Regions from separate parts of the Streptomyces sp. NPDC021562 genome, predicted to be linked through region 2. Evidence: riboswitches for the same ligand, from Rfam matches in the RefSeq annotation. Region 2 holds a riboswitch; each other region holds the start of a gene.
The links. Region 2 has a riboswitch for S-adenosylmethionine ahead of AB0G52_RS12920 (aminotransferase class V-fold PLP-dependent enzyme). Riboswitches for the same ligand answer to the same signal wherever they lie in the genome.
Positions count from the first base shown of each region.

Region 1: another riboswitch for S-adenosylmethionine. It lies ahead of AB0G52_RS30955 (ABC transporter substrate-binding protein); the one in region 2 lies ahead of AB0G52_RS12920 (aminotransferase class V-fold PLP-dependent enzyme).
Region 3: another riboswitch for S-adenosylmethionine. It lies ahead of thrC (threonine synthase); the one in region 2 lies ahead of AB0G52_RS12920 (aminotransferase class V-fold PLP-dependent enzyme).
Region 4: another riboswitch for S-adenosylmethionine. It lies ahead of AB0G52_RS16045 (amino acid ABC transporter permease); the one in region 2 lies ahead of AB0G52_RS12920 (aminotransferase class V-fold PLP-dependent enzyme).

Region 1 is NZ_JBFACN010000024.1:8,700-16,272, reverse strand. It holds gene AB0G52_RS30970 (PP2C family protein-serine/threonine phosphatase) at 1-126, opposite strand, end outside; gene AB0G52_RS30965 (MarR family transcriptional regulator) at 312-746, shown strand; gene AB0G52_RS30960 (hypothetical protein) at 1,014-1,148, opposite strand; SAM riboswitch class IV at 1,559-1,672, shown strand; gene AB0G52_RS30955 (ABC transporter substrate-binding protein) at 2,164-3,783, shown strand; gene AB0G52_RS30950 (ABC transporter permease) at 3,787-4,746, shown strand; gene AB0G52_RS30945 (ABC transporter permease) at 4,743-5,666, shown strand; gene AB0G52_RS30940 (ABC transporter ATP-binding protein) at 5,663-7,363, shown strand; gene pntB (Re/Si-specific NAD(P)(+) transhydrogenase subunit beta) at 7,534-7,573, opposite strand, start outside.
Region 2 is NZ_JBFACN010000007.1:89,907-97,479, forward strand. It holds gene AB0G52_RS12910 (cytochrome bc complex cytochrome b subunit) at 1-1,405, shown strand, start outside; gene trpD (anthranilate phosphoribosyltransferase) at 1,540-2,604, shown strand; SAM riboswitch class IV at 2,726-2,842, shown strand; gene AB0G52_RS12920 (aminotransferase class V-fold PLP-dependent enzyme) at 3,007-4,368, shown strand; gene AB0G52_RS12925 (Lrp/AsnC ligand binding domain-containing protein) at 4,486-4,767, opposite strand; gene AB0G52_RS12930 (rhomboid family intramembrane serine protease) at 4,764-5,507, opposite strand; gene AB0G52_RS12935 (hypothetical protein) at 5,660-5,899, shown strand; gene AB0G52_RS12940 (NYN domain-containing protein) at 5,939-7,282, shown strand; gene AB0G52_RS12945 (NlpC/P60 family protein) at 7,493-7,573, shown strand, end outside.
Region 3 is NZ_JBFACN010000005.1:366,425-373,997, forward strand. It holds gene AB0G52_RS10630 (NADH:flavin oxidoreductase) at 1-43, opposite strand, end outside; gene AB0G52_RS10635 (alpha/beta fold hydrolase) at 337-1,122, shown strand; gene groL (chaperonin GroEL) at 1,530-3,152, opposite strand; gene AB0G52_RS10645 (cold-shock protein) at 3,486-3,689, opposite strand; gene AB0G52_RS10650 (MoaD/ThiS family protein) at 4,159-4,434, opposite strand; gene thrC (threonine synthase) at 4,482-5,765, opposite strand; SAM riboswitch class I at 5,784-5,926, opposite strand; gene AB0G52_RS10660 (glucosyl-3-phosphoglycerate synthase) at 6,084-7,028, shown strand; gene AB0G52_RS10665 (trehalose-6-phosphate synthase) at 7,112-7,573, shown strand, end outside.
Region 4 is NZ_JBFACN010000009.1:93,690-101,262, reverse strand. It holds gene AB0G52_RS16070 (LLM class flavin-dependent oxidoreductase) at 1-78, opposite strand, end outside; gene AB0G52_RS16065 (putative leader peptide) at 142-237, opposite strand; gene AB0G52_RS16060 (GNAT family N-acetyltransferase) at 282-1,028, opposite strand; gene AB0G52_RS16055 (ABC transporter substrate-binding protein) at 1,079-2,104, opposite strand; gene AB0G52_RS16050 (amino acid ABC transporter ATP-binding protein) at 2,170-2,958, opposite strand; gene AB0G52_RS16045 (amino acid ABC transporter permease) at 2,955-3,935, opposite strand; SAM riboswitch class IV at 4,327-4,438, opposite strand; gene AB0G52_RS16040 (glutathione S-transferase C-terminal domain-containing protein) at 4,516-5,379, opposite strand; gene AB0G52_RS16035 (hypothetical protein) at 5,600-5,746, opposite strand; gene AB0G52_RS16030 (hypothetical protein) at 5,937-6,746, shown strand; gene AB0G52_RS16025 (STAS domain-containing protein) at 6,793-7,149, opposite strand; gene AB0G52_RS16020 (hypothetical protein) at 7,432-7,573, opposite strand, start outside.

The DNA.
Region 1 (7,573 bases), on a different contig from region 2:
CACGGACGTCGCGGCGTACTCCTGTGCGAGCACTCTGCGCACGACGTCGAGCAGCTCATGTGGGGCCGCCGTGCGCAGAGCGCGTTCAGCGGTCACAAATCTCTTCACGATTGTAAATACACCCATCCTCCGTCGGACGCACACGAGCCTTGCACACGCGGCAGGGCTTTCCGTGCCGCGTCGTGCCGGGTCGTCCGAACCATCTGTTGCAGCAACCGGCACCTAGTACGCTGAAAGACGTCCCAGGTGCCTGCGAGAGTGTGACGGTGACTGTCTTCCGCCCCCGCCCCGAACCAGTCGAGGTAGCACGCGTGACCTTGACGGCGGTGGAGTTGCTGGAAGTCCTGTGGGGCCGGGCCTCGACCGCGCCGGCTTCGCCCTCCCAGATGCGCGTGCTGCTGATGCTGGAGCACCAGGACGGGATCAATCTGCGCACCCTCGCCGACTCGCTCGCCTCCACGCCCCCGTCCACCAGCCGGCTCTGCGACCGACTGGTGGCCGCCGGCTTCGTCGAGCGCGTGGTCAGCCCTGCGGACCGGCGCGAGGTACGACTCCATCTCAGTGACCGGGGCCGCGTCTTCCTCGACGACCTGCGTGCACGCCGGGAGCAGGAACTCCAGGCGGTGCTGGAGCTGATGCCCGCCGCGAAGCGGACCGCGCTACTGGAGGGGCTGGAGGCGTTCTGCGACACGGCGGCGCTGCAGATACACAGCGACGAGCCGCGTGCCGGGGGCCGGACGGCCTGAACGCCTTCCGAGGCCACCGATCGCGTCGACACGTCGGGGCTCGGGCGGCCAGCACACGGAGCGACCTCCGCCCACCAGAACATCGCAAGTTCCTTCCCGCGCAATGCGACTCGGTTACTTTGTTGCCTCACACCCATAGTTGTCAAATGGCAACAGTCGGGCCCGGGGCCTCCCTTGTCTGGTACCCCCGAATCACCGTCTCTGCCTGTGGCCAACGTCTCGGAGGGGGGAGCCGACCTGGGAAACGCACGAGGCCGGTGCCGCACGTCAGGCGGGCAGCAGGCCTTCGCTCAGGCGCGACACGTGCAGCTGGGAGACGCCGCGACGAGCACCTGTCAACACCGCGATCCCCGGAACATCCGCCTTCTGCCCGGCGGCCGGCACGGTCGTCGTTCCCCTCATGCGTCCCTCCCGGTCGTCCGGCCTCGTCGGCACCGGTTGCTGGTCCCGCTAGGAGGCGCTTACCCCCACCGCCCACGGCCATGCCCCGAACCGACGCGACGGACGGGCGCGGGAGCGGCCACACCGGGTGTTCTTGACATGCGCCGGGGCGGCCGAGTGTGGACTTCTGCCGCACCCGCTCGGCCGTCTGTCCTCTCCGCGCCGCTGACCCCTGCCCGGCCCGCGCCGCGGTCTCCCCGTCTTGCCGCGCGCCTGGCGCCGCGAAGGGCGGGCGAAGGCGGCGTCGCACGGCTGGTCGCCGCGCGAGGCCGTCATCGAGCTCGGCCCGCAGCGCGGCCGGCACCCTCACGGCACCGAACGTCCCTGTGTGGCATTGACGTTCGACAAGTCCGCTCCGTAGCATCTCGATCGGCATTGAGTGTCAGCGTCAAGCCCTGGCTCGCTGACCGGCAACCCTCCCGCGCGGTGGGGTGCTCCAGGTGAAAGCCCGGCGGGGTCACCGACGATCACCGCAAGCGCGTGGCCCCGGTGGCGGGGCCGGAGACGGGGAGGGACCGGTATGCACAGCGATCATGCGGCGGTCGCCTCCTGCGCCGGTGCCATGCCGTTCTCCCGGCTCTCCCGCCGACGCCACATCGACCTCAAGCGCTCGACCAGCTGCCTCTGTCGCACGACACGCTGTCGCTGACGAGCAGGCCCCCGGTCCGCTGACAAGCCGTCGCTGACCAGCCCCCCGACCGGCCACCGCGACGGCCGGGCCCCTCGCGCGGCATCCACAGGTCGGCACCCGGACCGCCGCCAGGCACCGGCCTCCCGGCTCCCGGCTCCCGCGTGGCAGTCCGCTGCCCGTTCTCCCGCCACCGCGCCCGGTGGCGTCCTCCCGACCACCGTCTGATCAGCGCTTTCCCCCGGCCGGCGCCGACCGGCCGGGGCGCACGTCCGTCCCCGCACGACGTGCCGCGCTCCCGACGCCAGGCACCCGGTGCCCGGTGACACGAGTAGGAGAAAACCCTCCGTGACCGCACTTCCGGTATTCAGATCATCCCGTTGGGCGCCGCTGGCCGCCCTGCTGACCACCAGCGTGCTGCTGACCGCCTGTGGTGCGGGCGACGGCGGTTCCGGCGGCGCGAGCAGCCGGCCGAAGTCCGGCGGCACCCTGACCTTCGCGGTGGGATCCGACTCCGGCTGCGTGGATCCGCAGCAGGTCGGCAGCAACGACACCATCTACTCGGTCCGTCAGATCGTGGACTCGCTGACCGACCAGGACCCGAGGACCGGCAAGATCGTGCCCTGGCTGGCCCGGAGCTGGGACATCAACTCCGACGCCACCCGGTTCACGTTCCGTCTGCGCCCGGGCGTCACCTTCAGCGACGGGTCGAAGCTGACGGCGCAGGTGGTCAAGGACAACTTCGACGCGGTGCCGAAGCTCGGCGCCCTGGGCACCCTGGCCCAGGGTTACCTCAGCGGTGTCAAGAGCACCACCGTGGTCGACCCGCTCACCGTGCAGGTGACCTTCGCGCAGCCCAACGCACAGTTCCTGCAGGCGACTTCGACTCACTCACTGGGCATCGAGTCGTCGGCGAGCGTGCACCGCACCCCGCAGCAGAAGTGCAGCGACGGGGTGGTGGGATCGGGGCCGTTCGTGCTGAAGGGCTACGTGCAGAACCAGTCGATCACCCTGGCCAGGCGGACCGGGTACGCCTGGGGATCCGGTCTGTGGGCCAAGAAGGGCGAGGCCTACCTGGACAAACTGGTCTTCAAGGTGGTACCGGAGGCGGGCGTACGCGCCGGCAGCCTCCAGTCCGGTCAGGTCGACGCGATCAGCAGCGTCGGCAGGGCCAACGAGGCCGCGCTCAAGGGCGGCCGGGTCACGCTCGCCCGCCGGGCCAACCCCGGGGTGGTGTTCGGTCTGGGTCTCAACAACGCCAGTCCCCTGCTGAAGGACGCCAGGGTGCGGCAGGCACTCCAGGTCGCGGTCGACCGCAAGCAGATCGCCGACACCGTCTTCCCGACCGGCACCCGGCCGGCCGGCAGCGTCCTGGCGCACACCACCCCTGACTACACCGACCTGTCCGCGGACCTGACCACGGACCCGGCCAAGGCGAAGTCCCTGCTGGACCAGGCCGGTTGGAAGACGGGAGGTGACGGCTTCCGTACCAAGGGCGGCAGGAGGCTGAGCCTGACCATCACCTGGTTCCCCAACGCGGCCACCAACCAGCCCGCGCTGGAACTGGTCCAGCAGCAGCTGAAGGCCGTAGGGATCGACGTGGTGCTGAAGCAGCTCCCGGTCACCCAGTTCGCGACGACCCTGCAGGCCGGTGACTTCGACGTCGTGTGGGGCAACGTGACCCGGTCGGACCCGGACATCCTGCGCACCTCGTTCTCCACACAGCTGGCCAACTTCTACCATCTGACCGCCAGTTCGCTGGACACCGTGCTGTCCCAGCAGGCCGCGACGACCGATGCCGCCAAGCGCGCGAAGCTGGTCGCCGAGGCGCAGCGGCTGATCGTCCAGAACGCGTACGACGTGCCGGTGGTGGAGTTGCAGACCCAACTGGGCGTGTCCACGAAGGTGCACGACCTGGACTTCGACTCGGGCAGCCGGATCCAGCTGCACGACACCTGGATCGGCTAGCCCGTGCGCCGCTATGTGATCAAACGGCTCGCGCAGGCGGTCGGGGTGCTGTGGGCGGCCTACACGGTGTCGTTCCTGGTGCTGGACTTCCTGCCCGGTGACCCGGTCTCCGCGATGGCCGGCGCCGGGATGGACTCGGGACAGGTCGACCCGGCCCAGCTCGCGGCGCTGCGGCACGAGTACGGCTTCGACAAGCCGGTCCTCGTGCAGTACGCCGAGTACCTCGGGCGGGCGGTGCGCGGGGATTTCGGCGACGCCGTCTCCAGCGGCCGCCCGGTCACCTCCGTCATCGGCGCCGCGCTCCCGGGGACGCTCCAGCTCACGGGGGCCGCGCTGCTGCTCGCGGTGGTGTTCGGCGGCGGACTCGCGGTGGTGGCGACGTACGCCTCGCAGCGGTGGTTGCGGCAGCTGTTGCTGTCGCTGCCTCCGCTGGGGGTGTCGGTACCCACCTTCTGGGTGGGGCTGCTGCTGGTCGAGGCGTTCTCGTTCCGGCTGCACTGGTTCCCCGCGTTCGGCAACGACGGGCTGCGGGGCCTGGTGCTGCCGGCGCTGACGCTGGCCGTGCCGACCGGGGCGCTGGTCGCCCAGGTGCTGGCCAAGAGTCTGCTCACGGCGCTGGACCAGGCCTATGTGGAGACCGCACGGGCCAAGGGCGCCGGGCGCCCGCGGGTGCATCTGCGGCATGCGCTGCGCAACGCGTCACTGCCCGCGCTCACGGTCGTCGGGCTGCTGGTCGGGCAGCTGGTCGCCGGCTCGGTGGTCGTGGAGACGGTGTTCTCGCGGGACGGCCTCGGCCGGGTGACCGCGGCGGCCGTGACCGCCCAGGACATTCCGCTGGTGCAGGGGGTGGTGGTGTTCGGCGCGCTGATCTTCGTGGCGACGAACCTGGTCGTCGACCTCGTCTACCCGCTGCTGGATCCCCGGATCGTGGTGGCCCCGGACAGGAGGGCGGGCTTCGCATGAGTCAGAGCGTTGTCGACGACGCGGCGGACGCCGCCCTCGGCCTCACCCGGCCCGTCGAGGCCGGTCCCCCGCGGGCACCGGGCCGCCCCGGCGGGCCGCGGCGGGTGCTGCGGTTCCTGGTGCGCCGCCCCGGACTGCTGCTGTCCGTCGCGGTCCTGGTGCTGGTGGTGCCGGCGGCCTTCTGGCCGGAGCTGTTCACCTCCCAGGACCCGTTGCGGGGGGTGCCGGCCGACAACTTCCGCGGTCCGGGCGGCAGTCACTGGTTCGGTACCGACGAACTCGGCCGTGACGTGTTCTCCCGGGTGGTGTACGGCGCCCAGCTCTCCCTGAAGGCGACGCTGATCGCGGTCCTGGTGGCGTTCGTGGTCGGCGGACTGCTGGGCACGGCCGCCGGGTTCGTGGGCCGGTGGGTGGACGACGTGCTGATGCGGTTCGTCGACGTGCTCCTGTCCATCCCGGCGCTGTTCCTGTCCCTGGCCCTCGTCACCGCGCTCGGCTACGGGACGGTGAAGGTCGCGGTCGCGGTCGGCATCGCGAGTGTCGCCTCGTTCGCCCGGGTGGCCCGTGCCGAGGTGCTGAGGGTGCGGCAGGCGGTGTTCGTGGAGGCGTCCCGCTCCTGCGGGTCCCGCTGGTACTCGGTCCTCGGCCGGCACGTGCTGCCCAACGCGGCCGGTCCGGTGATCGTGCTGGCCACCCTGGACTTCGGCTCCTCGATCCTGGCCGTGTCGGCGCTCAGCTTCCTCGGCTACGGCGCGCCGCCGCCGGCCCCGGAGTGGGGCACGTTGATCTCCGACGGCCGCAACTACCTGGCCAACGCCTGGTGGCTGACCGCGCTGCCCGGTCTGGCCGTCGCCGCGACCGTGCTGGCCACCAACCGGATCGCGCGGGCGCTGGACGGCGCATGGGACCGGCAGCGATGAGCGGCGCACACGAGAACGGCGAGGACGTGACCACACCACTGCTCAGCATCCGCGGCCTGTCCGTGTCCTACCGCACCCGGGGCGGCACGGTGCCGGCGGTGCGAGGTGTCGACCTGGACGTCTGGCCCGGTCAGGTGACCGCCGTGGTCGGCGAGTCGGGTTCCGGCAAGAGCACCACGGCACACGCCGTCATCCGGCTGCTGGCCGCGAACGGCACCATCGACGCGGGCACGATCGGCTTCGGCCGGCATGATCTCGCCACCCTGTCGGAGGCGGAGCTGCGGACCGTGCGCGGCGCCCGGATCGGGCTGGTCCCGCAGGATCCGACGGTCTCGCTCAACCCGGTCAAGCGGGTCGGTGAGCAGGTCGCCGAGGTGCTGCGGATCCACGGCCGGGCGACCCGGCGGTCGGCGGCGGCCGAGGCGGTCGCGGTGCTGGACCGGGCCGGGCTGGCGGACGCGGCGGTCCGGGCCCGGCAGTACCCGCACGAGCTGTCCGGCGGTATGCGGCAACGGGTGCTGATCGCCATCGCCATCGCCGCGGGGCCGGAACTGATCATCGCCGACGAGCCGACCAGCGCGCTCGACGTGACCGTGCAGCGCGTCATCCTCGACCACCTCCAGCGGCTGGCCGAGGAGTCGGGCACCGCGGTCCTGCTGGTCACCCACGACCTCGGGGTGGCCGCCGACCGGTCCCAGCGGCTGGTGGTCATGGAGCGGGGCAGGGTCGTGGAGGCGGGCAAGACCCGCTCCGTGCTGGCCGACCCGCAGCACGAGTACACCCGGCGGCTGCTGGCGAGCGCGCCCAGCGCGACCACGGCCGCGCCCCGCAACCCGGTGGCGGCCCGCACCCCGGTGGCGGTCGGCGCCGCGGACCCGGCCACCGTCCCGCTGGTGGAAGTCCGCGACCTGGTCAAGGAGTTCCGGCTGCCCCGCGCCGGCGGCGAGGCCCGCACCCTGCGCGCGGTCGACGGCGTCAGCCTCACGCTGCCCCGCGGCCGGACCCTCGCCCTGGTCGGGGAGTCGGGCTCGGGCAAGTCCACCACCGCCCGTCTCGTGCTCAGGCTGGCCGACCCCACCTCGGGACAGGTCCTCTTCGACGGCGCCGACGTCACCACCGCAGGGGCCGGTCGGGTCAGGGAGCTGCGCCGCCGGGCCCAGTTGGTCTACCAGAACCCGTACGCCTCCCTGAACCCGCGGTTCTCGATCGGCGACGTCGTCACCGAGCCGCTGCGCGCCTTCAAGGTCGGCGACCGCGCCTCCCGGCTCGACCGGGCCCGCGAGCTCCTGGACCGGGTCGCCCTGCCCGCCGCGACGCTGGAGCGCCGCCCGGCGGAGCTGTCGGGCGGACAGCGCCAGCGGGTGGCGATCGCGCGGGCCCTCGCGCTCTCCCCCGACCTGGTGGTGTGCGACGAACCGGTCTCCGCGCTGGACGTCTCCGTCCAGGCCCAGGTGCTGGAGCTCCTGGCGGAGTTGCAGGACCGGACGGGGGTGGCCTACCTGTTCATCTCGCACGACCTGGCCGTCGTGCGGCAGATCGCGCACGAGGTGGCCGTGATGCGGGCCGGGCGGGTGGTCGAGACGGGACCGCCCGAGGCCCTGTTCACCACGCCGCGCCACGCGTACACCCGCGAGCTGCTCGCGGCGATCCCCGGCGGCCGGGTCCCCTCCCCCGCCGCCGAACCCGCCACGGGCTGAGGACCGGCGTCACGCGAGCACGCCCGCCGTCCCGGGCCGGCGTCCCGCCGCCGGTGCGGCGGGCACCACCGGGGCCGCGCGGGCGTACGGTGAGCCGTGCTCCGCGGCCGTCCGTGCGCCCCCGGGTGCACAGCCGTGAGCCGTCGGCCCGGAGGCGTCCGAGGGCCACCTCAGCGGGGGGCCGTGGTCTGCCGGCGGGCGGACGACGTC
Region 2 (7,573 bases):
CGAGGTGGAGTACCACGGCAGCTACGTCCCGCTCCAGGGCCAGCTGATGTCCGAGGCGTTCAACTCGACCCTGCACATCTCCTTCGACGTGCGCGGTGGTCTGCTCATCCGGCAGATCCACCACTGGGCCGCGCTGATCTTCCTCGCCGGCATGTTCGTGCACATGATGCGCGTGTTCTTCACCGGCGCGTTCCGCAAGCCGCGTGAGATCAACTGGCTGTTCGGCTTCCTGCTGTTCGTCCTCGGCATGTTCACCGGCTTCACCGGTTACTCGCTCCCGGACGACCTGCTCTCCGGCACCGGTGTCCGCTTCACCGAGGGCGCGATCCTGTCGATGCCGATCGTCGGCTCGTACATCTCGTTCTTCCTCTTCGGCGGCGAGTTCCCCGGCCACGACTTCGTCGCCCGGTTCTACTCGATCCACATCCTGCTGCTGCCGGGCATCATGCTCGGCCTGATGGTGGGCCACCTGATCCTGGTCTTCTACCACAAGCACACGCAGTTCGCGGGTCCCGGAAAGAGCGAGAAGAACGTCGTCGGCATGCCGCTGCTGCCGGTCTACATGGCGAAGGCCGGAGGCTTCTTCTTCCTGGTCTTCGGTGTCATCGCGGCCATCGCGGCGACCACCCAGATCAACCCGATCTGGGCCATGGGCCCGTACCGCCCGGACCAGGTGTCCACCGGCGCCCAGCCCGACTGGTACATGGGCTTCGCCGAGGGTCTGATCCGCTACATGCCCGGCTGGGAGATCAACCTCTGGGGCCACACCCTGGTCCTGGGCGTCTTCATCCCGCTGGTCCTGTTCGGCCTGGTCCTCGCGGCGATCGCGGTCTACCCGTTCCTGGAGTCCTGGATCACCGGGGACAAGAGCGAGCACCACATCCTGGACCGCCCGCGCAACGCCCCGACCCGCACCGGTTTCGGTGTCGCCTGGGTCACCGTGTACATGGTCGGTCTGATCGGTGGTGGCAACGACCTGATCGCCACCCACTTCCACCTGTCGATCAACGACGTCACCTGGTTCGTCCGGATCTTCTTCTTCGCCGGACCGGTGATCGCGTTCATCGTCACCAAGCGGATCTGCCTCGGCCTCCAGCGCCGGGACCGCGACAAGGTGCTGCACGGTCGCGAGACCGGCATCATCAAGCGGCTCCCGCACGGTGAGTTCATCGAGGTCCACGAGCCGCTCTCGCAGGAGCAGCTGCACACCCTCACCGCCCACCACCAGTACGAGCCGGCCCAGGTCGGCCCGGCGGTGGACGAGAACGGTGTCGAGCGCAAGATCAAGGGGTCCGAGAAGCTCCGCGCCAAGCTGAGCAACGCCTACTACGGCGAGGACAACCAGATCCCGAAGCCGAGCGTGGAGGAGTACAAGGAGATCACGAGCGGCCACGGCCACCACTGATCGACGGCGTCGCCACGCCTCGGTCGAAGGGCCCCCGTCCGGTGTACGGACGGGGGCCCTTCGCCGTGCCCGGGGCTGGATAGGGTGGGTCCGGAAACCGTTTTTACGCCGGTACGACACTCAGGAGCGGCCCCATGAGCGCTGTGACCCCCGCTGGAGGCGACACCGCGGCGGGCCGTTCCTGGCCCGCGGTGCTGAACGCGCTGCTGTACGGCCAGGACCAGAGCGCCGACGCGACGGCCTGGGCGATGGACCAGATCATGCGCGGCCAGGCCACCGACGCCCAGATCGCGGGCTTCGTGGTCGCCCTGCGGGCCAAGGGCGAGACGGTCGACGAGATCAACGGGCTCGTCCGCACGATGTACGAGCACGCCAACGTCATCGAGGTGCCGGGCCGCACCGTCGACATCGTCGGGACCGGCGGCGACGGCGCGAAGACGGTGAACATCTCCACGATGTCCGCCCTGGTGGTGGCCGGCACCGGTGCGAAGGTGGTCAAGCACGGCAACCGGGCGGCCTCGTCCGCCTCCGGGGCCTCGGACGTGCTGGAGAAGCTCGGTGTCAACCTCGACCTGACCCCGCAGCGGGTCGCCGAGGTGGCCGAGGAGGCCGGCATCACCTTCTGCTTCGCCGTCAAGTTCCACCCGGCGCTGCGGTACGCGGGCGCCGCGCGCGGCCAGCTGGGCATCCGCACGGTCTTCAACATCCTCGGCCCGCTGACCAACCCGGCGCGGGTCCGGGCCCAGGCGGTCGGCGTCGCGGACCCCCGCATGGCCCCCGTGGTCGCGGGCGTCTTCGCGGAGCGCGGCAACTCCTCCCTGGTGTTCCGCGGCGACGACGGCCTCGACGAACTGACGACGACCGCCACGTCCCGGGTCTGGACCGTCCGCGACGGCAAGGTCACGGAGGAGACCTTCGACCCCCGTGACGTCGGGATCGACCTGGTCCCCGTGGAGGCGCTGCGGGGCGGCGACCCGTCGTACAACGCGGAGGTCGCCCGCAGGCTCCTGGACGGGGAGACGGGCCCGGTACGGGACGCGGTGCTGCTCAACTCGGCGGCGGCGCTGGTGGCGCTGGACCCGGGCCCAGGAACGCTGCCCGAGCAGCTCTCGGCGGGCATGACCCGCGCCGCGGAGTCGATCGACTCGGGCGCGGCCAAGCGAGCCCTGGAACGCTGGGCAGCAGCGACCCACAAGTAGCACACCAGAGGGCTGCGGTGGAGCCCGGCACCGGTGCCGGAGCCGTGCGCAGCCCTCGGTTTGTTTCGTCATCCGGACAGGAGTTGCGCGTCCGCGATCAGTTCACCTACGTTTCTTCCCAGGTCATGAGTGACAGTCATGAGGCCCCGGCCGACTGTCCGGCAACCCTCCGTCCGTGGCGGGGTGCCCCGGGTGAGGACCAGGTCGTGGGCAGCGAGGTCCACGGCAAGCGCGGACCCCTCGTACACCAGGGGTCCTGGTCGTCGAGGAGCCTTCCGTGAGCAAGCGAATGCGATAGGGCCGCAGAGCCCCGCCTCCGCACCCCCCTCTTTCCTTCCCGCCGTTGCTTCGAGCGCGTCCGCTCGCATGGCGGAGTCCAGCCGCGCCCACGGGAGTTCACCCATGTCTGTCTCCACCGCCGCCTTTGCCCGTACCGTTTGTGCCCCGCTGCCCGTTCTGGGCCGGGACGTCACCGTCCCGCTCGTCACCGGCGGGGAGGTCGGCTACGCCGCTCTCGACTACGCGGCCAGTGCCCCCGCCCTCCAGCGGGTCTGGGACGACGTGGCGGCGTACGCGCCGTACTACGGCAGCGTCCACCGCGGCGCCGGATACCTCTCCCAGCTGTCCACGGAGCTCTTCGAGAACGCCCGGAAGACCGTCGCCGAGTTCCTCGACTGCCGCCCCGACGACGAGCTGATCTTCACCCGCTCGACCACGGACTCCCTGAACCTCCTGGCCCGCGCCCTCCCCGCCGACTGCCAGGTCTTCGTCTTCGAGACCGAGCACCACGCCTCGCTGCTGCCCTGGCAGGACGCCCGGGTCAGCTACCTCGACGCCCCCCGCACCCCGCGGCAGGCCGTGGCGACCCTGGAGCGGGCCCTCGCCGACCGCGACCCGCACGGCCCGGCCCTGGTCTGCGTCACCGGCGCCTCCAACGTCACCGGCGAACTGTGGCCGGTGCGCGAGCTGGCCGCCGCCGCCCACGCGCACGGCGCCCGGATCGTCCTGGACGCCGCGCAGCTCGCCCCGCACCACCCGGTCTCCGTCCGCGACCTCGACGTCGACTGGGTCGCCTTCTCCGGGCACAAGCTGTACGCCCCCTTCGGCTCCGGCGTCCTGGCCGGCCGCGCCGACTGGCTGCGGGCCGCCGAGCCGTACCTCGCGGGCGGCGGCGCCAGCCGCAAGGTCACCCGGCGCGAGGACGGGTCGGTGGCCGTGGAGTGGCACGAGAACGCCGCGCGGCACGAGGCCGGGTCGCCCAACGTGATCGGCGCCTACTCCATCGCCTCCGCCTGCAAGGCGCTGACCGAGGTGGGCTGGGACGCCCTGGTCGCCCGCGAGCAGCACCTGATCGCCGGGGTCCGCGCGGGCCTCGCCGAGATCCCCGAGGTCAGGGTGCTCTCCCTGTTCGGCGACGACGCCCCGCGGGTCGGCGTGATCAGCTTCGTGGTGGAGGGCTGGAACAGCTCCCACTTCGCCGCCGCCCTCTCCGCCGAGTACGGCATCGGCGTCCGCGACGGCCTCTTCTGCGCCCACCCCCTGGTCAGGACCCTGCTGGGCGCCGACCCCCAGGCCCAGGGCGAGTGCGGGGCGCCGGAGGCGGCACCGGGGGAGAAGGCGCTGAACGCGATCCGGGTGAGCTTCGGCGCGGGCACCCCGGACGAGCACGTGGAGCGCTTCGTGAACGCCGTGCGCGAGCTGGTCGCCGACGGCGCGAAGTGGTCGTACCGCACGGAAGAGGGCCGCTGCGTCCCGGCGGTGTGATCAGCGCCCCGCAAGGGGCGCGGGGAACTGCGCGACCAGCCACGACGCACCCGCTGGGGACCACACTGCGGGCCGGTGGGGGCTGGCCGCGCAGTTCCCCGCGCCCCTCTGGGGCGCTCAGCTGTCCAGGCCGATCGCGAACGCCGCCTCCAGGTCGTGCTGGGAGTACGTGCGGAACGCGACGTGCGTGTCCGTGGCCTCCACGCCCTGGATCCTGCTGATCCGGCCCGGGATGACCTCGGCCAGGTCCTCGTGCTGCTGCACCCGGACCATGGCGATCAGGTCGTACGTACCGGTGACGGAGAAGACCTCGCTGACGCTCTCCAGCGCGGCGATCTGTTCCGCGATCTCGGGGATCCGGTCCACGCTGGTCTTGATGAGGACGATCGCGGTGATCACGGCTGGTTCTCTCCCTCGGGAGCCGGAGCTGGGGCGGCTCTCACTCTAGTCGTACGGCCATATCTCACCCAGGCGTAGCCGAAGCCGAGGCCGAAGCCGATCAGGTGGGCGAGGTAGGCCACGCCGGGGCCGGAGGGGGCCCGGTCCAGGGCCAGCCACTGCAGGGCCGCCCAGAACGGCAGCACCACCCAGGCCGGGAACCGCAGCGGCAGGAAGAAGAGGAAGGGCAGGAGACTGGTCACACGGGCGCTGGGGAACAGGTAGAGGAATGCCCCGAGGACCGCCGAGATCGCCCCGGACGCCCCCACCAGTGACTGCTGGGACGTGGCGTTGGCCGCCGCGTAGCCGAGCAGCGCGAGGTAGCCGCAGCCGAGGTAGAAGAGGGTGAACTCCACCCGGCCCATCCGTTCCTCGGTCATCGCCCCGAAGACGAAGAGGAAGAGCATGTTGCCGAGCAGGTGCACCCAGCTGCCGTGGATGAACAGCGCCGTGGCCGGGGTGAGCAGCTCGCCGGCCGGCCCGTCGAACAGATCGGCCGGAACCACCCCCCACCCCCGGAAATACGCCCGCTGCGCCGCCGCCAGGGCCGCCCCGGTGCCGTAAGAGGGGGTGAGGCCGGAGGCGGGCCCGAGGACGAAGACCAGGCAGCACACGGCGATCAGGGCGTACGTCATGGGCGCGGACGTCCCCCGCAGGCCCCGCAGGGTCCGGGCGGCCGTCGTGTTCCAGTTGCCGATCATGGACATAGAGCATGGCGTAACGGGACGCAACCACGCAGATCGCCTCGCCGCCGTGGACGGGGCGGCGTCGGGTGCCCACCAGGCCGTAGGGTACGAGCCACACGCGTCAGGACGGCGCGTCACGGACACTAGAAGGAAGCGAACAAGCCACGATGACGGTTCCCCTGCCGACCGCCTCCACGCGGTGGCGCTGCACCCTCTGCGGCAACCTCACGCGCTTCGACGTGACCCGCTCGTCGAAGGTCGTCGAGTACGTGCACCTGGACCTGGCCGGTGAGCCCAGTGTCGAGGAGCGCGAGGTGGTCAGTGAGACCATCGAGTCGGTGCGCTGCCGCTGGTGCAACGCGGTGGACCAGGTGGAACTCGTGGACAGGCCGGGCGCCGGCTCCTGAGACCGGGAGCGGCACCGCACAGGTGATGGGGTGTGACGGATGGTGGAGACCACGGGCGGGGGGCCGGGCGACGGCACCGCCGAGGTGCTTGACCGTCCGTTGCCCGACGGCGTGCGACGGCGGGTCGTGCAGATCGTCTCGGACGGGTTCGGCGGGCTGACCGTCGGCGAACTGCCCGCGCAGCTGCGGCAGTACGCCCGGTTCGCCCCCAATCGCCGGGCCAAGTTCGCCGGCAACGCGATGGCGGCCGCGCTGGAGACGGACCCCCTCTTCCGGCAGCGGATCGGGGAGAAGCTGAGAGAGGCCCAGCCGGAACTGGCCGGCGCCCTGGACTCCGGCTCGCCGCCCCCGGCCGCGGACCCGCTCGACGTGGCGGCCGCGGCCTATGTACTGCGCCCCACCGACTGGGTGAAGCTCGTGACGGCGGCCGGCGAGGAGGCCCAGCGGGCGGACGCCGAGCGGGCCGGCGAGGAGAGCCGGGCCGAGCTGGAGCGGCTGCGCGAGGAACTGGACCGGGCCCGGGAGCTGACGCGCAGCGAGACGGAGCGGCTGCGCGCCGAGCTGGACGCGGCGAAGAAGGAAGCCGAATCGCTTCACCGCAAGCTGCGCGCGGCCGTCAGCGACGTCAGGCGCGGTGAGGCCGCGCTGCGCAAGATGCAGGGCGAGCTGGACACGGTGCGGGCCGAGGGGCAGAGCCAGGTGTCCGCCGCCGAGAGCGAGAGCCGGCGGCTCAAGGCGCGGCTCGGCGAGGTCGAGGCCGCCCTGGAGGCGAGCCGCCGGGCCGCCCGCGAGGGGCGCAGCGTCGAGGACATGAGACTGCGGCTGCTGCTGGACACCGTGCTCGACGCGGCCCAGGGCCTGCGCCGCGAACTGGCCCTGCCGCCGGTGTCGGTGCGCCCCGCCGAGACGGTGGACGCGGTCGAGCCGGGCCGGATGACCCCGAAGGACATCGCGGCGCGCGCCCTGTCCGAGCACGACCCGGCCATTCTCGACCAGCTCCTCGCCCTGCCGCAGGCGCACCTGGTCGTCGACGGCTACAACGTCACCAAGACCGGTTATCCGCAGATGCCGTTGGAGAAGCAGCGGCTGCGGCTGCTCGGCCAGCTCTCCCAGCTCGCCGCGGCGACCGGCGCCGAGGTCACCTGTGTCTTCGACGGCGCGGAACTGGCCGCGCCGGTGCTGCTCGCCCCGCCGCGCGGGGTCCGGGTGCTCTTCTCGAAGCCCGGTGTCACCGCGGACGAGCTGATCCGCCAGCTGGTGCGCGCCGAGCCGCCGGGCCGCCCGGTGATCGTCGCCTCGACCGACCGCGAGGTCGCCGACGGGGTCGCGAAGGCGGGTGCCCGGCCGGTGGCTTCTGCGATGCTTCTGAAGCGACTGTCCTGAAAGTGCAACGCGCATATGCAATGCCCGAATTGACCGATCAGTCACGCAACGTAGCGTCAATCCGGCATCACGACAGGTTAGTTATGTGCAAAGAGTGCGTTGCGTGACCAGATTTTTGGCTCCCGGGTTTGAACTGATCACAAGAGGGTCACTAAGGTCTGGCCTCGAACCTCCACACGGGTGATCACTCAAACGAAGGAGCCCGTCTCCGTGGCGTCCCATCGTCGACCCAAGCAGCCGAGCCGTGCACGCGTGACCGTGCTCACCACCGCAGCAGCGGCGGCCGTAGTC
Region 3 (7,573 bases), on a different contig from region 2:
GGATCTCCGCCGCGCGGGAGGCGGGGGTCGTGGTGACGGTCACGTGGGGGGCTCCTCGTGAGTGGGGCGGGTACCCGAGGCCGGGCGCCCGAGGTCGTACGGTCCGGCTCGTTGACCGGGTGGTATGTGCACGCGCATCGAGTGCGCGTCGTGCACAACGATCCGTCCGCCCACGCGCATTCCCACTCCCGCCGACGAAGCCGTGTGACCCCCGCCACGGCCCCGGGGGCCCACCCCACGCCCCTTATCGGCCAACGCCCCGCGCCTCTTGTCGGCTGGCGTCCCGCTCCTCTTATCGGGTGGCGGTGCGCATCGGGGCGCTGGGAGCATCTGCGGATGCAGACACTCGCCGACGAGCTCGGCCACCTCTCCTACTCCGTCACCGGTGACGGGCCGCCCGTCGTACTCGTGCACGCCGGTGTGGCGGATCACCGTATGTGGGACGCGGTCGCACCCGCCCTCGCCGAACGGCACACGGTCGTCCGGTACGACCTGCGCGGCTTCGGCGAGTCCGCGCCGCCGAGCGGACCGTTCGGCGAGAGCGACGACCTGCGCCGCCTCCTGGACCACCTCGGCCTCGACCGGGTCCGGCTGGTGGGCGCGTCCTGGGGCGGCCGGGTGGCCGTGGACTTCACGCTCACCCACCCGGACCGGGTGCACTCGCTGGCGCTGCTCGCCCCGCCGTGGCCGGGGTACGACTGGTCCGCGGAGATGATCGCGTACGACGAGGCCGAGACCGCGGCGCTGGCCGCGGGCGACCTGGACACCGCCGTCCGGGTGAACCTCGACATGTGGCTGCGCGGGCCGGCCCGCGGCTGGGACGACGTCGCCGACGGACTGTCCGACCGGCTCCGCGGCCCGCTGCGCACGTCGCTGGTGAACCAGGACGTGGTGGGCGAGCACTCCCAGGGGCCCACGGCCGGCGACCTCGCCGGCATCCGCGTGCCCACCCTGGTGGGGATCGGCAAGCTCGACGTCCCCGACTTCCAGGACATCGGGCGCCGCTACGCCGCCGGGATCCCCGGCGCCACCCTGGTCGAGTTCCCCACCGCCGCGCACCTGATCGCCCTGGACGCACCGGCCGAACTCACCGAGGCACTGGGCCCCTTCCTCACCCGCTAGGGGCTGCCGGGGCACGCCTTCGGCGGCCCGTCGGGCATCGCCATCCGCGTCCTCCGGCCGGGAGGCGCCCCCACCGCGTCGCCCGCCGGATCGCCCGCCGGGCAGCGGCCGCTCGACCACGGCGCCTTGCCTCGCCGTCGGACGCACTGGACGCGCCCGCCGAACTCATCGCCGCGCTGGTCCCGTCCCCCACCCGCCAGGGGCAGCCGGGGCCCGCCTGCAGGATCACCGTCGGTCACCGACGTCCCGCAGTTTCCGGCCGGGAAGGCGCTCACCGAACTCGCCGCGACGTTGCGTTCCTCACCCGCCAGGGGCCGTTCGACCCCGGGTGCGGCGAAGGGCGGTACCCCCTGTCGACCAGGGGGTACCGCCCTTCGTGCTGTGCGGGAGCTGCCGAGCCGTCAGGCTCAGAAGTCCATGTCACCGCCCGGCATGCCGCCCGGGGCGGCCGCGGCGGCCTTCTCCGGCTTGTCGGCGATGACGGCCTCGGTGGTGAGGAACAGCGCGGCGATGGAGGCGGCGTTCTGCAGGGCGGAACGCGTCACCTTCGCCGGGTCGATGATGCCCTCGGCGACCAGGTCGACGTACTCACCGGTCGCGGCGTTCAGGCCGTGACCCGGGGTGAGGTTGCGGACCTTCTCCACCACGACGCCACCCTCGAGGCCGGCGTTGACGGCGATCTGCTTGAGCGGGGCCTCCAGGGCGAGCTTCACGGCCTGCGCGCCGGTCGCCTCGTCACCTTCCAGCTCCAGCTTCTCGAAGACCTGGGAGGCCTGCAGCAGGGCCACGCCACCACCGGCGACGATGCCCTCCTCGACGGCCGCCTTCGCGTTGCGCACGGCGTCCTCGATGCGGTGCTTGCGCTCCTTGAGCTCGACCTCGGTCGCGGCACCGGCCTTGATGACGGCGACGCCACCGGCGAGCTTGGCCAGGCGCTCCTGGAGCTTCTCGCGGTCGTAGTCCGAGTCGGACTGCTCGATCTCGGCGCGGATCTGGTTGACCCGGCCCTGCACCTGCTCGGTGGAGCCGGCACCGTCGACGATGGTGGTCTCGTCCTTGGTGATGACGACCTTGCGGGCGCGGCCCAGCAGGTCGAGGGTCGTGTTCTCGAGCTTGAGACCGACTTCCTCGGAGATGACCTCGCCGCCGGTGAGGATGGCGATGTCGTTCAGCATCGCCTTGCGGCGGTCGCCGAAGCCCGGGGCCTTGACGGCGACGGACTTGAAGGTGCCGCGGATCTTGTTGACGACCAGGGTCGACAGGGCCTCGCCCTCGACGTCCTCGGCGATGATCAGCAGCGGCTTGCCCGACTGCATGACCTTCTCCAGGAGCGGGAGCAGGTCCTTGACGGAGCCGATCTTGGAGTTGGCGATCAGGATGTACGGGTCGTCGAGGGACGCCTCCATACGCTCCATGTCGGTGGCGAAGTACGCCGAGATGTAGCCCTTGTCGAAGCGCATACCCTCGGTGAGCTCCAGCTCCAGACCGAAGGTCTGGGACTCCTCGACGGTGATGACGCCTTCCTTGCCGACCTTGTCCATCGCCTCGGCGATGAGCTCGCCGATCTGGGTGTCGGCGGCGGAGATGGAGGCCGTGGAGGCGATCTGCTCCTTGGTCTCGACATCCTTGGCCTGCTCGAGGAGGGCACCGGAGACGGCCTCGACGGCCTTCTCGATACCGCGCTTGAGGGCCATCGGGTTGGCGCCGGCGGCTACGTTGCGCAGGCCTTCCTTGACCAGGGCCTGGGCGAGCACGGTCGCGGTGGTCGTACCGTCGCCGGCGACGTCGTCCGTCTTCTTGGCGACTTCCTTGACCAGCTCGGCGCCGATCTTCTCGTACGGGTCCTCGAGCTCGATCTCCTTGGCGATGGAGACACCATCGTTGGTGATCGTGGGGGCGCCCCACTTCTTCTCGAGGACGACGTTGCGGCCCTTGGGGCCGAGCGTCACCTTGACGGCGTCCGCGAGCTGGTTCATGCCGCGCTCGAGGCCGCGCCGCGCCTCCTCGTCGAACGCGATGATCTTGGCCATGTGAAGTGGTCCCTCCAGGACTGGGGGTGAGTCTTCGAGGACCGCGCCCGCGCCCGCGACGGACGGCTCGCCGACCCGTGGGTTCCTTGCCCCACCCGGTCCGCGGGCCTCACCGACCCGGTCCTTCTTTGTCACTCTCACCTTCAGAGTGCTAACGCAATGATTAGCACTCGGCCTAGGCGAGTGCAAGCGCCTCCCGGGTATCGGGCGGCGCGCTCAGCCGCCCGCGAACACCGGGCGGCACCCTCCGGAGACCCGGACCGGCGCCCTCCGGGGACACGGCGAAGGGCCCGCCCCCCTGACGGGAGCGGGCCCTTCCTCGTGTGTGCCGTTTCAGGCGGTGACGCGAACCATGTCGGCCTGCGGGCCCTTCTGGCCCTGCGAGATCTCGAACTCCACCCGCTGGCCCTCTTCCAGGGTGCGGTAGCCGTCCATCTGAATCGCGCTGTAGTGGACGAACACGTCCGCACCACCGTCGACCGCGATGAAGCCGTACCCCTTCTCCGCGTTGAACCATTTGACGGTGCCCTGAGCCATGCCTAACTCCCCTATTACTGGCCCTTGCACAGATCCACACTTCGCGGATCCGGGTCAGACCTCACCCCCCATTGGTTGGGGGCGTGCGCCGGAACGCGTCGACCGCGGCTGAATGTATCTGTCCAACTGCCGTCTGCAACAGGTCAATCGGACGAGAATTCTGGGCGGGAAGGGTCCGGAATGTAGCGAGAATTCGGTCGAATTCAGGGCAAGTCGGGCCCCATAAAAGCCACGAAAGCCGCATATGACCCGCACACTTTGGCTACTTCTTGGCAGGCCCGAGGTATCCAATAACAGGGCCCGCGCCCCGGTGATCGGGACCGTGTTCCCCAACTGTACCGCGCTCAACCACACAGAATTGCCCCCTCCGCTTCTCTCGCGGAGGGGGCAATCCCATTCACAACCGGCGACGTTTGTTACCGAAGGTAATGTTCGGTCATTCGGCCATCACGTCAGGCGGGTCGGCGGCTCAGCCACCGGCGACGGCCGGGATGATGGAGACGCCGGCGCCGTCCGGCGTGACCGTCTCCAGGCCCTGCTCGAATCGCACGTCGTCGTCATTGACGTAGACATTGACGAACCGGCGCAGCTTGCCCTGGTCGTCGAGAACACGGGCGGCGATCCCGGTGTGGTTCTTCTCCAGGTCGGCGATGACCTCGCCGAGGTTGGCGCCTTCCGCGGCGACCTCGGCCCGGCCGCCGGTGTAGGTGCGCAGGATGGTGGGGATGCGAACGGTGACGCTCACTGTCTAGACCTCCGGTCCGGGCAACGCCCTGGTTCTGTGCGGTCGGCTCAGGCGAGCCCGGCCTCGTGGAAAGACTCGAGATTCGGGCGGATGGTCGCGGTGAGTCCCGTACCCGCGACCGCGTCCAGTGTCTTCAGTCCGTCACCCGTGTTGAGGACGACGATCGACTTCGCCGGATCGATGAGCCCGTTCTCGATGAGCTTCCTGGTGACCCCGACCGTCACCCCGCCCGCGGTCTCCGCGAAGATGCCCTCGGTCCGCGCGAGCAGCTTGATGGCGTCGACGACCTGCTCGTCGTCGACGTCCTCCACCGCGCCGCCGGTGCGCCGGGCGATGTCGAGGACGTACGGGCCGTCGGCCGGGTTGCCGATGGCGAGGGACTTGGCGATGGTGTTCGGCTTCTGCGGCCGGACCACGTCGTGACCCGCCTTGTACGCGGTCGACACCGGCGAGCAGCCCTCCGCCTGCGCACCGAAGATCTTGTACGGCTTGTCCTCGACGAGCCCGAGCTTGATCAGCTCCTGCAGCCCCTTGTCGATCTTCGTGAGCTGGGAGCCGGAGGCGATCGGGACGACCAGCTGGTCCGGGAGCCGCCAGCCGAGCTGCTCGCAGATCTCGTACGCGAGCGTCTTGGAGCCCTCGGCGTAGTACGGCCGCAGGTTGACGTTGACGAAGCCCCAGCCCTCGCCGGCCGGGTCGCCGATCAGCTCGGAGCAGAACCGGTTCACGTCGTCGTAGTTGCCCTCGATGCCTACGAGCTCGCCGCCGTAGATCGCGGCCATGACGACCTTGCCCTGCTCCAGGTCGTGCGGGATGAACACGCAGGAGCGGAAGCCGGCCCGGGCCGCGGCGGCGCCGACGGCGCCGGCCAGGTTGCCGGTGGAGGAGCAGGAGAGCGTGGTGTAGCCGAAGGCGCGGGCGGCCTCGACGGCCTGGGCGACGACGCGGTCCTTGAAGGAGTGCGTGGGGTTGCCCGAGTCGTCCTTCACGTACAGCCCGCCGGTGACGCCGAGCTCCTTGGCCAGGTTGTCGGCCTGCACGAGCTTGGTCCAGCCCGGGTTGATGTTCGGCTTGGTCGCCACGTCCGCGGGGACGGGCAGCAGCGGCGCGTAGCGCCAGATGTTGGCGGGGCCCGCCTCGATCCGCTTGCGGAGCTCCTCGGTGTCGTAGCCCGAGAAGTCATACGCGATCTCCAGCGGGCCGAAACACTCCTCGCAGGCGAACACCGGGCCGAGCGGCACGCGGTGGCCGCACTCGCGGCAGGACAGCGCGGCGGCGGGGCCGAGGTCCACGGTCTTCGGGGAAGCGGTTGCAACAGTCTGCGCAGCCATGTGAGGCGAGGCCCTTTCTCCTCATCTTCCTCACGACGCATCTCGCCGTGAGACGGATTTGGCACCTTCCCTAGTCGGGAGCCTCGCTGTGCAACACGAGACCGACTGGAGGGTTGCCGGGGCTTCATCGGGCCGTTTCCCTCTGCCCCTCTGGATGAGCTGTATTCGGTTGTCAACGCACGGTGACGCCAGGACATGCGATGGTCACGCGCGTTGTTCAAGACTGTAACCGAAGGCCAGGACAGTTGAGATAGTCGTCCGTACCGCGAGATGGATCACACCCCGCAGTGTGACCGTGACAGTGAGGAGCCGCTGACTGTGCTGGAAGAAGCCGAACGCTGGCTGGCCACCCGCTCCTGGTCCGTGACCGACCGTCCGCTGCACCGGATACTCGCCGCCAAGCAGCGCACCGGTCAGTCCGTCTCCGTCGTGCTGCCCGCGCTCAACGAGGAGGAGACGGTCGGTGACATCGTCGCGGTCATCCGCCACGACCTGATGCGGCAGGTGCCGCTCGTCGACGAGATCGTCGTCGTCGACTCGGGCTCCACCGACCGCACCGCGGCGGTGGCAGCGGCGGCGGGCGCCCGGGTCGTCCACCGTGACACGATCCTCCCCCGCATCCCCGCCGTCCCCGGCAAGGGCGAGGTCCTGTGGCGCTCCCTGCTCGTCACCGGCGGGGACGTCGTCTGCTTCGTCGACGCCGACCTGAGGGACTTCTCCTCCGACTTCGTCACCGGCATCGTCGGCCCGCTGCTGACCGACCCGGACGTGCACCTGGTCAAGGCGATGTACGACCGCCCGCTCGCCGGCGCGGCGGGCCAGGGCGGCCGGGTCACCGAGCTGATGGCCCGCCCCCTGCTGAACATGCACTGGCCGCAGCTGGCCGGGTTCGTGCAGCCGCTCGGCGGCGAGTACGCGGCCCGCCGCACCCTGCTGGAGCAGCTCCCCTTCCCGGTCGGCTACGGCGTGGAGCTGGGCATGCTGGTGGACGCCCTGCACCTGGTCGGCCTGGACGCGCTCGCCCAGGTGGACGTCGGGGTGCGCAAGCACCGCCACCAGGACGGCCAGGCCCTCGGCCGGATGTCCGCCGCGATCTACCGCACGGCCCAGCTGCGGCTGGCCCGCGGCCATCTGATCCGCCCGTCCCTGACCCAGTTCGAACGCGGCGAGGACGGCTTCGAACCCCGCACCTACTCCGTGGACACGGAGGAACGCCCGCCGATGGTGGAGATCGCGGAGTACGCCGACCGCCGGGTGGCCTGACCTGGTACACGTTCGCCCGTCGGGCGTGGCCGTACGTTTGAGCGTTTACAAGCCGGGCTAGGTTGAGGCGTATGGCTTCCCCCATGGCTTCCACCGGCAGTGCAGAGGTGCTGGTCGCGTCGAACCGCGGCCCGGTTTCGTACGAGTTCCGTCCGGACGACGGGGACGGCGCGCTCCGTGCCAAACGGGGCGGCGGCGGGCTCGTCTCGGGGCTCTCGGCGATCGGGCCGGACGCGAACGCGGTGTGGGTGTGCGCCGCGCTGAGCGACGGTGACCGCGAGGCGGTCCGGCGGGCCGGGGGCGGCCTGCTGCCGGAGGCGGACACCGGGGGCCAGCGGGTCCGGATGCTCGACATCGACCCGGGCGTGTTCTCGGACGCCTACAACGGCATCGCGAACTCGGTGCTGTGGTTCGTCCACCACATGCTCTACCAGACCCCGCTGGAGCCGGTCTTCGACGCGGAGTTCCGGCGCCAGTGGGAGTCGTACCGGGCCTACAACCGCGCGTTCGCCGAGGCGCTGGCCGAGGAGGCCGGCGACGGCGCG
Region 4 (7,573 bases), on a different contig from region 2:
GCGCCAGGAGGCGGGGTGCCAGCCGGTGCCGTCGAGGGCGACGGCGAGGTGCAGGTGGGAAGCGGGATTCGAGGACACAGTGGTGCCTTCCTGAGGTCCGTGAGAGGGCGCGCCGGACGGGAGGGGCGCGGCGGAGGAAAGTCAGGAGCAACAGAGCGCGCCGGCCACGCGCAGCAGGTCGATGTGCGGCCGGGCGTACAGGACGGTACGGCGGCTGGGACTGACGACACGTGTCATGTCCCGCACCTCCCCGGCCGGTTTCGCGTAGATCTCGTCATGAGTCACAACAGCCGGGTGTCCGTGGGTGTTCCCGGGCTGCGCACCAGCAGGGTGCGGCCGCGCAGGCGCTCGGTGAAGCCGATCGACTCGTAGAGCCGGATGGCGGTCGCGTTGTCGGGGGCCGCGTGCAGGAACGGGGTCTGGCCGCGTTCCCTGATGCCCGCGGCGACCGCGCGGACGAGACGGGTGGCCAGGCCCCGGCCCCGGTGCTCCGGGTCGGTGCAGACGGCGCTGATCTCGGTCCAGCCGGGCAGCCGCAGCCTCTCCCCGGCCATGGCGATCAGCCGGCCCCGGTACCGGATGCCGAGATAGCTGCCCATCTCGACGGTCCGGGTGCGGAACGGGCCGGGTCCGGTGCGGGCGACCAGGTCCAGCATCTCGGGCACGTCGGCCGGGCCGAGCCGTACCGCCTCCGGGGCGGGCTCGGCCCGCAGCGCGGTGTCCACGAACTGGACGCCCCGGCCGCCGCCGACCACCTCCCAGCCGGGCGGCGCCTGCTCGACCGGCTTGATCCTCACGGTCGTTCCGGGGCCGACGAGCGTGCGCAGGTCGGCCCAGGCGGCCGGGTCGGCGGCGTCGGCGAGCGCCGCGCAGGCGTAGACGTCGTCCGGGTAGCGGGCGGCCGCGCCGACCCGCTCGGCGAGGTGGGCGTGCGGGCCGGTGAGGGCGGACCAGACGGCGTTGTCGAGCGGTGTGGTGTCGGGTGCGAGGGGGGTCCCGCCTCCGCGGAAGCCGGTCTGGACGGTCACGGAGGCGGAATCCTTTCCCGGTGAGCCGACGGGCGTGCTGGTGCGGGCGGTCACGAGTTGTCGAGCGGCAGTCCGGGCGGGCTGACCTCGGACTTGGCGACGGCCTCGTTGGAGAGGTTGTAGGCCTTGAGCCACTGCGCGTACTGACCGTGCTTGATCAGGTGGTTGATGGCGTCCGCGAGGGGCTTGGCGAGGCCGCTGTCCTTCTTCGCGGTGGCCGCGATCAGGCCCTGGAGGCCGGCACCGGCGCCGGAGTAGGTGCCCGCGGTGCGGGTGGCGTTGGGCGTGCCCGCCGTCTGCTTGTTGTGGTAGGCGAAGCCGGGGTTGGGGCCGAAGGAGGCGTCGATCTTCCCGCTGTTCAGGGCGAGGAAGGTGCTGGTGCTGTCCTGGAAGTACTTGACGGTGAGCTTCTTGCCCTCCTTGGCCAGCTTCGCCTGCCACTCCAGGAGGATCTTCTCCTGGTTGGTGCCGGAGCCGACGGCGATCGTCTTGCCCGCGAGGTTCTCGTAGTTGCCGTCGAAGTTCCAGGTGCTCTTCTTCGGCACGATGAAGGCGAGGTTGTCCTGCCGGTAGGAGGCGAACTCGTACTTCTTCTTGCGCTCCTCGGTGTCGGTGACGTTGGAGAGCGCCACGTCGACCTTGCCGCTGTCGATGCCGACGAACATGTTCTCCCAGGTGAAGTTCTTGATCTCCGGCTGGAGTCCGAAGACGGCGGCGATCAGGCGGCCGAGGTCGGGTTCGGAGCCGGTGAGGGTCTTCTGGTCGCTGCCGACGTACGCCAGCGGCGGGAAGCCGGCGGGCAGGGCGCCCTCGCCGATCACGAGCTTGCCGCTCTTGCGGACGGCCGCGGGCAGTTCCGCGCTGATGGACTTGACCTCGGAGACCTTGATGGTGGTCTGGGTGGCGGCGCCGTTGGAGACCCGTCCCACGACGACCTCCCCGGCCTTGGCGTTGTCGGTGGTGGTGGCCGCGTCGCTGTCGCCCCCGCAGGCGGCGAGCCCGGTGGCGAGGGAGGCGACGGCGGTGGCCGCGGTGATGCCTCTGATCAGGCTGCGTCGGGTGAAGTGGGTAGACATGGCCGTTCCTTGTCGGTGCCGGTGATGAGGGTGAGGGCGTGGGGGGAGGTCTGGGGTGATGCGGTTCAGAGAACCTTGCTGAGGAAGTCCCTGGTCCGCTCGTGTTGCGGTTTGTCGAGGACCTCGGAGGGCGGTCCCTGTTCGACGATCCTGCCGCCGTCGATGAAGACCACCCGGTCGGCGATCTCGCGGGCGAAACCGATCTCGTGGGTGACGATGACGAGCGTGGTGCCGCTGGTGGCCAGGTCCTTGATGACGGAGAGGACCTCCCCGACCAGCTCGGGGTCGAGGGCGGAGGTGGGCTCGTCGAAGAGGATGACGCCGGGGCGCAGGGCGAGGGCGCGGGCGATGGCGACGCGCTGCTGCTGGCCGCCGGACAGCTGCCGCGGGTAGGCGCCGACGCGTTCGCCGAGGCCGACGCGTTCGAGCAGTTCCTTGGCCAGCGCCTGGGCCTCGGGCTTGGTCAGCTTCCCGGTGGCGACGGGGGCGGCGGCCACGTTGTCCAGCACGGTCAGGTGCGGGAAGAGGTTGAAGTTCTGGAAGACGAAGCCGATCCGGCCGCGCTGGGCCAGGATGGCGCGCTCGCTCAGCTCCTTGAGCCTCTCGCCCTGCCGTTTCACCCCGATCAGCTCGTCGTTGATGCTGACGTAGCCGATCTCGGGCTTCTCCAGGTGGTTGACGACCCTCAGGAGCGTGGACTTGCCGGAGCCGGACGGGCCGAGGATGACGGTGACCTCGCCGGGCCGGATGGTCAGGTCGACGCCGTCGAGGACGCGGTGGGCGCCGTACCACTTGTGGACGTCGTGGATCTCCAGGGCGGCGGGGGCCGTCTCCAGGGTGTCGGTGATGCTCATACGGCGGCCTCCCGGCGGATGCGGGCGCGCAGGTCGGCGAGGCCGGCCCGCAGTTTCTGCGAGGGGGTCGGCGGCAGGGAGCGGGTGGCGCCCCGGGCGTAGTACCGCTCGACGTAGAACTGGATCACGGAGACGACGCTGGTGAGGATCAGGTACCAGACGGTGACCACCAGCAGCAGCGGCACGATGTCGCCGGGGTAGGTGGAGCCCATGCTCTGTGCGGTGCCGAAGAGGTCGAGCAGGGAGACGTAGAAGACCAGCGAGGTGCTCTTGATGAGGCCGATGAGCTGGTTGACGTAGTTCGGGATGATCGACCTGAGCGCCTGTGGGAAGACGATCCTCCGGAACTGGTAGCCCTTGGGCAGTCCGAGCGCGGCGGCCGCCTCGTGCTGGCCCTGGTCCACCGAGAGGATGCCGCCGCGGACCACTTCGGCCGCGTAGGCCGCCTCGTTGAGGCTGAGGCCGATGACGGCGATGACCATGTCGGTGGCGAGCTTGGACTCGTCGAAGGAGAAGAAGGCCGGTCCGAAGGGGACGCCGACGCTCAACGTCTTGTACAGGGCGCTGAAGTTGTAGAGGAAGAGCAGGACGACGATGAGCGGTATGGAGCGCAGCGCCCACACGTAGGTCCAGCTGACCGCGCGCAGCACCGGGCTCTTGGAGAGCCGGGCCAGCGCGAGCAGGACGCCGCCGAGGAGGCCCAGCACCGCGCTGTAGGCGGTGACTTCGAGGGTGATGACCAGCCCGTCGAGGATGGTCGGCCGCAGGAACCAGTAGCCCCAGCGGTCCCACTGGTAGAAGGGGTTGGTCACCAGGCCGTGGACGAACTGGGCGACCAGGACCAGGACGACGGCGGTGGCGATCCACCGTCCTGGCTTGCGCAGTGGCAGAACGCGCTGTGCTGCGAGGGGCTTTGACGGTTCGTCGGCGGCGGACGGCGCCTCGGGGGCGAGGGTGGCGCCTGGGGGTTCACTCATGGCGGGCTCCGGCGGAGTCGGACACCCCGGAGATCCCACGACCGGGTACGCGGCACCGGCCGTGTTCGGGCACGGCACGGGCGCGGGGGCGCGCGGGACACGGGGGCTGGGCGGACGGCGTCACACCGGACGGCCGGTGCTTTCGTCAGGAACGCTGAGGCGCGAAGCTGCGGGGCTGGGCGGACTGGGCGGAAAGGCCTGGTCAGACCCGGCAGCGGGCACAGCCCGGTGCGGTACACGCGCTACACAGGGCGCTGTTGACACGGAGCAGGTCGACGGCGCGGTCGGCGACGAGCGGGCTCGGGTACGGCTGTACGCAGCCCCGGGCGCGGCGCGGGGCCGTGCTGGAAGCTGCGTACATGTCCGTCACCTGTCACTTGGTGGCCCGTGGGCCGCGCGCTTACCGAACGTCGTCATTCGGTCGGGTCGTCACCTGGGGCACCCCACCGCGGTGCGAGGGTTGCCGGTCAGCTAGCCAGGGCTTGATGCTGACGCTCTTGACCGTTCTGGTCCGTAAGTTAGGCAGCCGCCCGAACGAATGTCAACGCCTGTCCGGTCGGCGGGACGGTTCGGACTGCTCTCACCTGCGGGAAGCGTCCGCCGCATGCCCGGCCCAGTCCAGGATCTGGACGGCCGCGCCGGCGGCTTCCAGTCCCTGGCAACGGCCGTGGTGGCGGCGGGCGATGCCGTCGAGGTCGAGGTGGGCGCCGAAGGCAGGGTGCGCGGCCAGCCGCCGGGCGTAGGCCCACAGCACCGGGTGGTCGGCGATGCGGTGCACGGCGGAGGCGTCCAGGTGGTTGCGGTGCACGGTGTCCAGCTGCACCAGGGTCACCCACAACTCGACGTCGGCTGCGGTCAGTCGACCGCCGACCAGGAACTCGACGCCGGTCAGGCGGTGTTCCAGCTCGCCCAGTGCGGCGAGCAGGGTCTCCAGCGCCCGTGGGTCGCCGCCCTCCCGCCCGGCGCGCTGCGCGGCCTGCTCGACGTCCTCGGCGCACAGCCGCTCGACGGCCTCGATCTCGGCCTCGGCACCGCACGGGTACAGGCGCGTGACGCCGTCGCCGAAGTGGCGGTCGAGGTCGCGCAGGATGTCCCGGCCGTGGGTGGAGACGATCCGGCCCGACCAGTCGTCGCTCAGCACGGGCGCCAGGGCCGGTCCCGAGTAGCGATGGGCGCTGGCCTCGTACAGCGGGCGCAGTGCCGTGTGGCTGCCGTCGGGACGGTCCGGGACCGCGGGCAGGAAGGTGACCGGACAACAGCCGTCCAGGGCCAGCAGGCTGTGGCCGACGGCGATGCGGAGGCCGTCGGGACAGGCGGTGGCGAGGTACAGCCGGTAGCGGCCCGGCACGGCGTAGTGGCCGCTGCGCGCGTCCCGTCCGATGCGTCCCCGGAAGGCGGGGGCGGTGCGGACGGACGGCAGTGCGGTGAGCGGAGTGATGGACATGCGTCTCCCCGGTTACGGGCGCGTGGACGTACGCGCGGCGGAAGCGTTCGTCGGTGTCCGCCGCGACCGTCCGTGCTCGGCCCGGGCCGCGGAGCGCGGGCGGCGGAGCGTCGGCGGTCACGGCGGGCGGGCAGGGCAGGGGGTCGTCGGGCGGGCGGTCGGGGCGGGCCGCGGAAGGGGCGTCCGTTCGGCCCGGGCCATGGAGGGCGGCGCGCCGCGGTCAACCGGTGCGGCTGATGGCGCTGCACACCCGGAGCAGGTCGATGTGCAGCCGGGAGGTGAGCAGCGGCGAGGAGAGCAGGGCGAACGGCCAGGGCGTACGGCGATCTCGGCGCTGTGTGCCGGTGACCGTGCGCAGCCGATCCATCTTTCCCTACCTTTTCACTAGGATTCCCCTCTGGAGTGTCGATCGGCCTCCGCGCGGCGTCAAGAGGGCGTCCACGCCTGGGACACCGCCACCCCCGGGCCGCTCACCCGAATGGCACGCGCGAGTGGTCGGCGGCCGGACCGGATGGTGGCGTGGAGGGACGAACCGCGTTCCCGAGGAGGCAGCCGCCATGACCCGTCCGTCCCGACCCGCGCGTGTGCTCGCCGCGGCCCTGGCGGCGGGGTCCCTGCTCGCCGTCGCGGCCTGTTCGGGCGGGAGCGGCGACTCCGGAGCCGCGGTCGTCTCGCCCGCCGCCGAGCGCTCCGCCGCCTCGCCGACGGCGACGGCCGCCCTCACCGGGCCGGGCGCGCAGGCGGCGCTGATCACACCGGCCGACATCGAGGACAACTGGCAGCTGGCGACGGACGCCGCGACCTGGCGCAACTCCATGCTGGTCGGCAAGGTCGACGTGGCCGGCTTCCTCACCGCGAAGACCGATGCCGCCGACTGCCAGCGGCTGCTCGACAGCCTCTACTCCGACACCCTGCTCGGCCGCGCCACGGGCGCCTCCGGGCTGCGCGGCTTCACCTCGGAGACCGCACGGATGCTCTACCAGGTCGGGGACTACGGCTCGGCGAACCTGAACGCCACACTGGGCTGGCTGAAGACGCTGCCGCAGAAGTGCAACCAGTTCACGGCCACCGGCAAGGACGGCAGCAAGCGGACGATCCAGGTCGTGTCGGCGCAGGTCCCGAACGTGGGCGACGCCCGGCAGGCGCTGACGGTGACCGTGCAGGGCACCAGCGACGGCCAGCCCGTCACCTACGTCACGGACGTCGCGGTGCTGCGGATCGGCGCCTCCGGGGCGGCCGTCACCAACGGCGCCCTCGACGCCGTGGACCACGACAGCACCGCGCTGGCCGTGCAGAACGGCGCCCAGCGCCTCAAGGACGTGCTCTCCGGCAAGACCCCGGCACCGATGCCGAGCGAGTTCGACTAGGGCCACGGGCGGTCGGGGCGCCGGGAGGGCGTCCTTCGGCCGGCGCCTAGGCGGCACCCCGGGCAGGTCCCGTCGTGCCGTGCGCGGGCCCCGCCCGCTCCGGGAACCGGCCTTCCGTGCCGGTCAGTTCCAGTACGCGCCGGATCTCGGGCCGCAGCCCGCGCAGCTCCATGGCGCCGCCACCCGCGACCACCCGGTCGCACAGGCGCAGGAGCATCCCCAGGCCGGCGGCGTCCATGAACGTCACCTGGGTGAGGTCGACTACGAGGTCCCGGCCCGCGAGCACGAGCGGACCGATGACCGGGGCGGCCTGCGAGCGGGCCGTGAAGTCCAGCTCCCCCGCCGCGGTCAGCACGACCCGGCCGGGCGAATCACTGATCCGCATGTCGAAGAAAGACTGCATGGAAAAACCACCGTTCGGGTCGAAGCCCATCACGGTCGGCTTCCGCTGCCGGAAGAAGGCCGTCAAGCGCGCGGCCGCCCTGGCCGCTCACAGCCGAGCAAGACCACCCGCACCCACCACCGGCCACCGCATCGGCGACCGCCCGACGGCGCGGGGTCTCCCACCAGACCAGGCTGGTGCCCCCAGCGTCGCACTCCAACGCCCCCGACACCAGCCCTTCACCCGCCTCCGGCACCCTGGCTACGGAACCTGATCGAGATCTTGTCCCTTGTGTCGGCGGGGTTACCTGTTCTGGCAGGCCCTGGCTTTGAACTCCGCCATGGGGACGGTGACGGCGGATGCGTCACCATCGTCCGAGATCTCGTCGTAGCGGACTTTTCCTGGGCTGAGCCGGCCCCGGTCGCTCGGAGTGAAGGAGACGCTG